3 regions of the Duganella caerulea genome follow, and region 2 is predicted to be linked to each of the others. Evidence: predicted binding sites of a transcription regulator. Region 2 holds the regulator's gene; each other region holds the start of a gene.
The links. Region 2 encodes sigma-54, which starts transcription at its own class of promoters, with help from an activator protein. Its sites were predicted from a motif close to TGGCANGNAANCTGCTTT; they were not measured.

Region 1 (3,274 bases), on a different contig from region 2:
CGACGCCTTCTCGATCGCCGAGTCGGGCGCCGCGCAGACAGCCGGCTTCCTGCTCGATCCGGCCCGCATCAACCGCGTCGCTTGGCAGCACGCGCGCGACGCGCAGCAGCCGGGCGTGCAGGAAGTGCTGTCGCTGCTACTGCAAAAGACGTGGAAGCGCGAGCCGGTACCGGCATCGCTGGCCGGTGGCGAAGCGGTGCAACTGGCCGCCAACTGGGTCGTGGTCGACGCCACCCTGAATCTGCTCGACGGCGGCAAGCTGCATCCGCAGGTCGACGCCGAGGTGCGCCAGTCCGCGCGCGAGCTGGCGCAATGGCTGCAAAAGAACCCGGGCAAGGGTGTGACGGCAGACAGCCGCAAACAGGCGGCCCAGGTGATCACAGACTATCTGAGCGATCCCCGCAGGGTGAAGTTGCGCCACTTGTCGGAGGCGCCACCGGGAGCACCTATCTAAGTTTCGCCAATGTGGCCGGTAAACGTTGACTTTTGATTAATGGGGATGCATACTCAATAAAGTTATCAACGATGTAACTTTTAAAAGGGTATGGACGCTTATGAAATTTTCGACGAAGAAATTACTTGCGATACTGGCAATGGGAGCGTGCGCGGTAACCAGCTCAGCGCGCGCTTACAACCTGGTGGAAATCGACAGCGCCAAGGCGACGTACTTTTACGATTCCGACTTCTGGGGACTGGGCAACGTCACCCTGAGCGGCAGCACACTGAGATTTAAGCCGACCGGCTTCAGCGCGCACGTCGAGGTTACCGCGCCCGGCGACTTCCAAAAGGATGAACAGGTTTATCGCGGTCAGGCCAGCATTCTTGCCGTGGCCAAGAGTGGTTACCAGTTCACGCAGCAGACGCCCAATCTATCGTCCGCAAGGTATAACATCTCGCCCGACGGTGAGGTATTCGGGGCCTACCTGGCCGAAACCGACATTGCCCACGCCGGCACTTATACCGGAGGCATTTTTGTCCCGGACGGCAGCGCCGACGTCCGATCGGATAGCTTCGGCAGCGCCCTTAGTTCGCGCGGTGCGTCCCCGGTCGGCAACTTGTATGCTGGCGAACCGGAAATTGGGCTTACTGGCCCGAAAGCACTGTCGTTTGATACCATTTTCAGTCTGGAAGTCTACCGTCTGGATCCGGGTACGGCAGACATAGCGCTGAATTACGCCACCTACAAATTCACCATCGACCCGGTTCCCGAGCCGCAAACATACGCCATGCTGCTCGGTGGCTTGATCTTGTTTGGTGCGCTGGCGCGTCGCCGCGCACCAAAATAAGGCGTGTTTTGATGTGCACACGGCCGAATGGATAATATAAAACAACATTAAAACATAGACTTAAGATTTTGCACCAAATTGGAACGGAAATTGCTTTCCATGTTAGTTCTTTATTTTGTGTGCATTATTTTGGGGAGTGATTTTAATGTCTGGATACAAAGACGGCGCCGATGCCTTGTTTGTCTTGCTCGGCGCCATCATGATTTTGGCTATGCATGCCGGTTTCGCTTTTCTGGAGCTGGGCACAGTACGTAAAAAGAACCAAGTCAACGCGCTGGTGAAAATTCTGGTCGATTTTGCCGTGTCGACCATCGCGTATTTTTTCGTCGGCTACAGCATCGCTTACGGCGTCAACTTCTTCTCCTCGGCTGAGGTGCTGGCCGCCAAGAACGGCTATGAGCTGGTCAAGTTCTTCTTCCTGCTGACGTTCGCCGCCGCCATCCCGGCCATCATCTCGGGCGGCATCGCCGAGCGCGCGCGCTTCCATCCGCAGCTGATCGCCACCGCGCTGCTGGTTGGCCTGGTCTACCCCTTCTACGAGGGCATCGTCTGGAACCACCGCTTCGGTGTGCAGGAATGGTTGATGTCCGCCTTCGGCGCCGAGTTCCACGACTTCGCCGGCTCGGTGGTGGTGCACGCGGTCGGCGGCTGGATCGCGCTGCCGGCGGTGCTGCTGCTGGGCGCGCGCCGTGGACGCTACATGAAGAACGGCGCCATCGCCGCGCACCCACCATCGTCGATTCCCTTCCTGGCGCTCGGTGCGTGGATCCTGACGGTGGGCTGGTTCGGCTTCAACGTCATGAGCGCGCAGGCGCTGGACAAGATGAACGGCCTGGTGGCGGTGAACTCGCTGATGGCGATGGTCGGCGGCACGCTGGTCGCGCTGCTGATGGGGAAGAACGATCCCGGCTTCGCCTACAACGGCCCGTTGGCAGGCTTGGTGGCGGTGTGCGCCGGCTCGGACCTGATGCATCCGCTGGGCGCACTGGTCACCGGCGCCATCGCGGGCGCGGTATTTGTCTGGATGTTCACGCTGGCGCAGAACAAATGGAAGATCGACGACGTGCTGGGCGTATGGCCGCTGCACGGCCTGTGCGGCGCCTGGGGCGGCATCGCTGCGGGGATCTTCGGCCAGAAGGCGCTGGGCGGCATCGGCGGCGTATCGTTCGCCGCGCAACTGGGCGGCACCGCGCTGGGCGTGGCGATCGCGCTGGCCGGCGGCTTCGCCATCTACGGCGTGCTGAAAGCCACGCTTGGCCTGCGCCTTGATCCGGAGGACGAGTTCCAGGGCGCCGACCTCGCCATCCACCGCATCAGCTCCACGCCGGAGCGCGAATCTAACTGGTAATTACCGGTGTATGACCACCAGCACAGCCTTCGCCTCGGTCTTGCCGACGTTGCGGATGATGTGCTGCTGGTCCCCCGGGTAGCGCGCCGTGCTGCCCAGCTTTACCTTCTTCTTGTCGGTTCCGACTTCCACCTCCACTGAGCCGTGCAGCAGCGTCAGGTGCTCCTGCGCGCCCGGATCGTGTCCCTGCGACGCCAGTTCGCCGCCCGGCGCCAGCGTCAGTTCATACCACTCATATTTGCTGGCCAGTTCCAGCGGACCCAGTATGCGCAGCACGTAGCCGGCGTGATGGCCCGGCAGGGTGGGGATTTCGTGCGCGTCGATCACGCGGATGGTCTCCGTTTCCCGCTCGGCCGTCGCCAGCAGCTCGCCGATCTGCACGCCCAATGCATTGGCCAGCCGCCAGGTGATGGCGATGGTGGGATTGGCCTTTTCGCGCTCGATCTGGGACAGCATCGACTTGGAGACGCCGGCAATGCGCGACAGATCCTCCAGTGTCAGGCCACGGGCCAGCCGCAGCCGCTGCAGGGCGGCGCCGACTTCTGGAGGTGCATTGGTTGAAACAGGTGTTTTCATTGTTTTATTCGGCAGATGGGCTAAATTTCAAGTGAATCATTGCGCGCGCGTGGCTTGCGCTGTT
Region 2 (3,274 bases):
ACAAGACCTCCATCGCATCCGCCGGCGCGTAGTGGTCGGCCAGGCCAGCGTACAGCGCGTCGGCCGCGGCTATGGTCACGCCGGTCACGCCGAGATAGCAGCCCAGCTTGCCCGGCGCGCGCGACAGGAAGTAGCTACCACCCACATCCGGGAACAGGCCGATGTTCACCTCCGGCATGGCCATCTTGGTCCGCTCGGTGACGATGCGCACGCGGCAATCGGGGCCGCCCTGCGCCACGCCCATGCCGCCGCCCATGACCACGCCGTCCATCAGCGCGATGTAGGGCTTGGGATAGAAATGGATCAGGTGATTGAGCGCGTACTCCTCGGTGAAGAAGTCCTCCACCTGCGCGCTGCCGCCCTGCGGCGTGGCGCGGCCGGCGTCGTAGAAGAAGCGGATGTCGCCGCCGGCGCAGAAGGCCTTCTCGCTGCTGCTGCGGATGACCACGGCGGCCACGCCGCTGTCGTCGCGCCATGCCATCAGCGCGTGCGTGATGTCGCGCACCATCGCCAGCGATAAAGAGTTCAAGGCCTTGGGCCGGTCCAGCGTGATGAAGCCGGTTCCGTTGCTGACGCTGGTGTGGACGTATTCGCTCATGAGGTGCGCAGGATAGTGGTGAAAACCCTATTCTATGCGGGCGCAAAAAAGGGCGCCAGTGCGCCCTTAGTTTGATGGTGCCGGGGCCGTTGTTATAGGGCGGCGGCAGCGGGTTCGTAGCTGTCCGGGAGATGCTTGATCGCATCGTGACCGTGCTCTTGGACCTTGGCTTTGTACTTCATGACCTGCCGATCCAGCTTGTCGACCAAGGTGTCGATGGCGGCGTACAGGTCCTGGGACAGGCTTTCCACGTAGACGGTCTTGCCCGACATGCGCAGGTTGATTTCAGCCTTCTGGCGTTTCTCTTTCTCTTTAAGGTTATCTACGGTCAGGATGACAGCAATATCAATCACTTGATCAAAGTGGCGGGTGACGCGTTCCAGCTTGCTCTGCACGTATTCACGGATGGCCGAGGTCACTTCGAGATGATGTCCACTGATGGTGAGATTCATACACACTCCTAAAGATAATGTCGCTTCTTACGGTTAGTGCGGGGCCCATTGCTACCGGGCGCGCAGGAACCAAGTAACTACAAAGACTTGCGGAGACTGACTGGCGGGATCTTTAAAGCTTCGCGATATTTGGCAACAGTTCGTCGCGCAATCACCATGCCTTGTTCTCCCAGCATGTCCGCAATCTTACTGTCGGATAAAGGATTTTTCGGGTCTTCTGCTCCTGTCAATTGCACGATGAGTGCGCGTATCGCCGTCGAACTTGCTTCCCCCCCCGCTTCGGTGGCGACATGGCTACCAAAGAAATATTTCAACTCAAACATGCCATGCGGGGTCAGCATATATTTTTGAGTTGTTACACGAGAAATAGTGCTCTCGTGTAGACCCAGTGTATCAGCAATTTCGCGAAGCACAAGGGGGCGCATGGCGACCGCGCCATGCGAGAAAAAGTTCTTTTGTCGTTCTACTATCGCTTGTGCGACGCGCAAGATCGTGTCGAAACGCTGGCGCATATTCTTGATCAGCCACTTGGCTTCCTGCAGCTGCGCGCCCATCGCGCCCTCGCCTTTTCCCTGCTTGAGCAGGTTGGCGTACATGGCGTTCACGCGCAGGCGCGGCATGACGTCGTTGTTGAGGCTTACTTGCCAGCCGTTGCGCGATTTCTTGACGATCACGTCCGGCACCACGTAGTCCGACACGTCCGACGCGAACGCCGAGCCCGGATGCGGATTGCACTGGCGAATGACGGTTTGTGCCTCGCGCAAATCCTCGTCGTCGCACAGCAGGGCCTTCTTCAATTTGTTGAAGTCGCGCTGGGCAAACCAGGTCAAATGATTTTCCACGATGGCCAGCGCCATGCGCCGCGTGACCATCGGAATGCCCGGCAGGCGCTTGATCTGCAACGCCAGACATTCGGACGCGTTGCGCGCACCCACGCCCATCGGGTCGAAGCTTTGCAGCAGCGACAGCGCGGTGCGCAGTTCGTCGAGGTCGACCTCCAGCTCTTCCGGCAGGCGGGCGTGGATCTCTTCCAGCGCTTCCTCCAGGTAGCCGTTCTCGTCCAGCGCGTCGATGATCAGCTCGACCAGCGCGCGGTCGCGCATCTCCAGCACCGTCACGCGCATCTGCTCCATCAGGTGCTCGCGCAGCGTGCAATGGCTGGCCTCCAGTTGCGGACGCGCATCCTCGTCGTCGGGCGCCTTGCTGCGGCCGGCGTCGCTCCAGTCGACGTCGGCGTCGCTGCTGGTGCTTTCGGTGTCGGCGGCCGGGCCGTCGTAGTTGTCGGCGTCGGCGGCGGGCGCCTCCTGGGCGTTGGGCGGGCCTTCCGGCGGCGCGTCGCCGACCGGGGCTTGCTGGCTGATGGCGCCGTCCGACAGCAGCCGCAGCGAGCGGTCCAGCGGGTCGTCAAGGCGCTCCAGCAGCGGATTATCGGTCAGCAGCTGTTCCAGTTCCTGATGCAGCTCCAGCGTCGACAGTTGCAGCAGCCGGATCGACTGCTGCAGCTGAGGCGTCAGCGCGAGGTGCTGCGACGTGCGCAGTTGCAAAGACTGTTTCATGGGTTTTACATACGGAAGTGTTCACCCAGATACACGCGACGCACCGATTCGTTGGCGATGATGTCGTCTGGCCGGCCTGAAGCCAATACCGTGCCCTGGTTGATGATATATGCGCGGTCGCAGATGCCCAGCGTCTCGCGCACATTGTGATCGGTAATGAGGACGCCGATGCCGCGTTCCTTGAGGAAGCGCACGATGCGCTGGATCTCAATCACGGCGATCGGGTCGACCCCGGCGAATGGTTCGTCGAGCAGCACGAAGCGCGGGTTGGTGGCCAGTGCGCGCGCGATCTCCACGCGGCGGCGCTCGCCGCCCGAGAGCGACAGCGCCTGGTTCTCGCGCAGCTTTTCGATCTGCAAATCGGCCAGCAGGGTGTTGAGCCGTTCATCAATGGCAGCCTTGGATAAAGGCTTGCCGTCCACTTTCTGGATTTCGAGGACGGCGCGGATATTTTCTTCCACCGTCAGCTTGCGGAACACCGACGCTTCCTGCGGCAGGTAGGACAAGCCGAGCGAGGCGCGGCGGTGGATCGGCAGCGAGGAGATGTCGGTGCCGCTGATGTCGATGCTGCCGGCGTCCGACGGCACCAGGCCGACGATCATGTAGAACGAGGTGGTCTTGCCGGCGCCGTTGGGGCCGAGCAGGCCCACCACTTCGCCGCATTCCAC
Region 3 (3,274 bases), 160 kb from region 2:
GTCTTGACTCAAATTCTTCATCTCGTGGTCTCCAGGGCTTAGCCGATTTTGCGTGCGGTGTTGATGACGTTGATGCCGTTGAAGCGCGCCGTGCTGGCGCCGTGCGACACCACCGACACCTGCGAAGGCTGCCCTTTGCCGTCGAAGAAGGAGCCGCCCATGCGCCAATCGCGTTCGTCGCACAAACCGGCGCAGGCGTTCCAGAACTCCTGGGTGTTCGACTGGTAGGCCACGTCCTCCAGCATCTCGCCGATCTTGCCGTTCTTGATTTCGTAGAACAGCTGGCCGCCGAACTGGAAGTTGTAGCGCTGCTGGTCGATCGAGAAGGAACCGTCGCCGACGATGTAGATGCCCTTCTTGACGTCCTTGACCATCTCGTCCGGGGTCATCTTCTTTTTACCGGCTTGCAGCGAGACGTTGGGCATGCGCTGGAACTGCACGCTGCTCCAGTTGTCCGCGTACGAGCAGCCGTGCGATTCCTTCTCGCCGATGATGTGGGCCTGGTCGCGCGTGGCCTGGTAGTTGACCAGGATGCCGTCCTTGATGATGTCCCAGCGCTTGCACTTGACGCCCTCGTCGTCGTAGCCGACGTTGGCCAGCGAGCCCGGGGTGGTCTTGTCGGCCACGATGTTGACCAGCTCCGAGCCGTACTTGAATTTCTTCGACTGCCACTTGTCCAGCGTGGCGAAGCTGGTGCCGGCGTAATTGGCCTCGTAGCCCAGCACACGATCGAGCTCGGTCGGGTGGCCGACCGATTCATGGATGGTCAGCCACAGGTGTTCCGGCGACAGCACCAGGTCGTACTTGCCCGGCTCGACCGACTTGGCGGTCAGCTTCTGCTTGGCCTGCTTGCCGGCCGCGCGCGCATCCTCGATCAGGTCGTAGGACTTGGTGTACAGCGTGGTCACGCCGCCGGCCGCCTTGATCTTGTGCTCGGGGCGCGCGTCCAGGTATTCGTAGCCCATGCCGACCGGCGCCGACAAGCCCTGGCGCGAGCGGAACTTGTTGGTCTTCTGGTCGACGGCGGTGGCGAACACCGGCATCCACAGGCGGTGCATGTCCTGGTCGATGTAGGAGCCGTCGGTGGAGGCGAAGTACTTCTGCTGGTTCACCTGGAACAGCAGCGACTGCATGAAGCTGGCGCCGCCCTCCATGCCGGCCTTGTTGGCGGCGATCAGCAGCTCGGCCTTGTCCTTGATGGCGACGGTGCGCCAGTCCTTGACGATGGGCGTGGCCCACGCCACTTCGCCCACGCCCTTGACCGGCGCCAGGATGACCGGCTCGGTCTGCAGCTTGGCGTTGGCCTTGGCGATGGCGACCGCCTGGCGCGCGGCCGCGGCCACGCCGTCCGGCGTCATGTCGTTGGTGGCGGCGAAGCCGTAGGCGCCGCCGGCGATCACGCGCACGCCGACCCCGGCCGATTCGGTGTTGACCACGTTTTCGACGTTCAGGTCGCGGGTGGTGATGAACTGGTTCAGATAGCGTCCCACGCGCACGTCGCAGTAGGAGGCGCCGGCCTGGGTCGCCGCGGTCATCGCGGTGTCGGCCAGCATTTTCTTGAATTGAAGGGCGACTGGCTTGAGCAGCTCTTCCGCCGCGATTGCGCGGCCGAAGGCGGGCAGCAACATCGTACCCAGGGCCAGACTACTAACATTGAGGAATGCACGTCGTTCCATCGTATCTCCAAAAACGTAACAGCAAGGATTAGATTGCGGGCCGGTCGCCCGGGATTCTGCTTTTTATTTGCTCTTCCAGCTGGAACTACTTCGTTACCGCTCGTTGCTTCGCACTACACCTGAATATCCGCCGCCGTTTCCGCGGGTTTTGCAATATTAGCGCCGGATTAAGGAACGAGATAGGCAAAATGTGTGCCACGGGTATTCATGATGCAAGTTGGTGCATTTGCCATGTTTGCCGTGGCCCGGATGTCCGCCGGACTGTCCGCGCGAGTGTCCGGGAGTGTCCGCAAGTGTCCGCCGGGTGTCCGTCCCAATTCGCTTGACCATCTGGCAAGGTTGACCGATGATCGCGCTGGGCGAGCGGCTGCGCATCGCCACAACCATGATCCATCAGGAGACCCTGCATGAAACGAACCGTACTTGCCGTCCTCGCCACCACCATGCTGATCGCGGGCGGCGCCTTCGCCGCAGAGGACGCGGCGCTGAAGGCCGCCATCGCGGCGCCGTCGCGCACGCCGGCCAATGTGGAGCGCGACGTCTATCGCCATCCGTACGAGACGCTGAGCTTTTTCGGCATCAAGCCGACCATGACGGTGGTCGAGCTGGCGCCGGGCGGCGGCTGGTACACCGAGATCCTGGCGCCCTACCTGCGCGACCACGGCAAGCTGATCGCCGCCGGCGACGACCTGGCCTCGCCCGACGCCAACGAACGCAAGGGCGCCGAGCGCTTCATGGCGCGCCTGAACGCCAAGCCGGAGGTGTACAACAAGGTGGCGCTGGGCGTGTTCTCGCCGCCGCGCAAGTATGAGTTCGCGCCGGCCGGCAGCGTCGACATGGTGCTCACGTTCCGCAATGTCCACAACTGGATGGAGACCGGGCCGGACAACCTGAAGGTGCTGTTCGGCAGCGTCTACACCAGCCTGAAAAAAGGCGGCGTGTTCGGCGTGGTCGAGCATCGCCTGCCGGCTTCCAAGACGCAGGACAAGGATGCCAGCACCGGCTACATGCACGAGAAATATGTGATTGGCCTGGCCGAGGCGGCGGGCTTCAAGCTGGCCGACAAGTCGGAGGTCAACGCCAATCCGAAGGACAACGCCGATCACAAGAACGGCGTGTGGGCGCTGCCGCCGACCTACGCCAACAAGGACGAGGACCGCGCCAAGTACAAGGCCATCGGCGAAAGCGACCGCATGACGCTGAAGTTCGTCAAGCCTTAGTTCAGACGCGTCAGAAGCGCGTGAACTTGGTCTCGTCCGGCGCGCCCTCGGCCACCAGGTCGAGCTTGCGCGCCGGACGCTGCGCCTTGGCGCCCGCGTTCAGCACGGCGGCCCGGCGCGGCGCCGCGCTGCGCTGCGGCGTGGCGACCGCGTACTGCTTGAACACCGCCATCAACAGGCCCAACTGCTCGGCCTGGGCGCTCATCTCCTCCGACGTGGCCGCCAGTTCCTCCGAGCTGGCCGCGTTGACCTGCGTGGTCTGGCTCAGCTGGACCACCGCGCTGTTGATCTGACGCACGCCGGAAGTCTGCTCTTCCGACGCCGCAGCGATTTCCTGCACCAGCTCGGACGTCTTGCGGATGTTCGGCGCCAGCGCGT

Region 1: a site for sigma-54 is predicted at 1,366-1,383, ahead of ACUJB0_RS00435 (ammonium transporter). Genes of this name have one in related genera too.
Region 3: a site for sigma-54 is predicted at 1,857-1,874, ahead of ACUJB0_RS16825 (TldD/PmbA family protein). Genes of this name have one in related genera too.

The regions. Positions count from the first base shown of each region.
Region 1 covers NZ_BPWJ01000001.1:103,178-106,451, forward strand. Annotated here, with positions in the region: gene ACUJB0_RS00425 (zinc-dependent metalloprotease) at 1-454, shown strand, start outside; gene ACUJB0_RS00430 (PEP-CTERM sorting domain-containing protein) at 555-1,286, shown strand; gene ACUJB0_RS00435 (ammonium transporter) at 1,432-2,634, shown strand; gene ACUJB0_RS00440 (helix-turn-helix domain-containing protein) at 2,635-3,210, opposite strand.
Region 2 covers NZ_BPWJ01000005.1:64,635-67,908, forward strand. Annotated here, with positions in the region: gene ACUJB0_RS16075 (enoyl-CoA hydratase/isomerase family protein) at 1-598, opposite strand, end outside; gene hpf (ribosome hibernation-promoting factor, HPF/YfiA family) at 691-1,050, opposite strand; gene ACUJB0_RS16085 (RNA polymerase factor sigma-54) at 1,128-2,606, opposite strand; gene lptB (LPS export ABC transporter ATP-binding protein) at 2,612-3,274, opposite strand, start outside.
Region 3 covers NZ_BPWJ01000005.1:229,473-232,746, forward strand. Annotated here, with positions in the region: gene ACUJB0_RS16820 (TldD/PmbA family protein) at 1-21, opposite strand, end outside; gene ACUJB0_RS16825 (TldD/PmbA family protein) at 39-1,676, opposite strand; gene ACUJB0_RS16830 (class I SAM-dependent methyltransferase) at 2,084-2,896, shown strand; gene ACUJB0_RS16835 (methyl-accepting chemotaxis protein) at 2,907-3,274, opposite strand, start outside.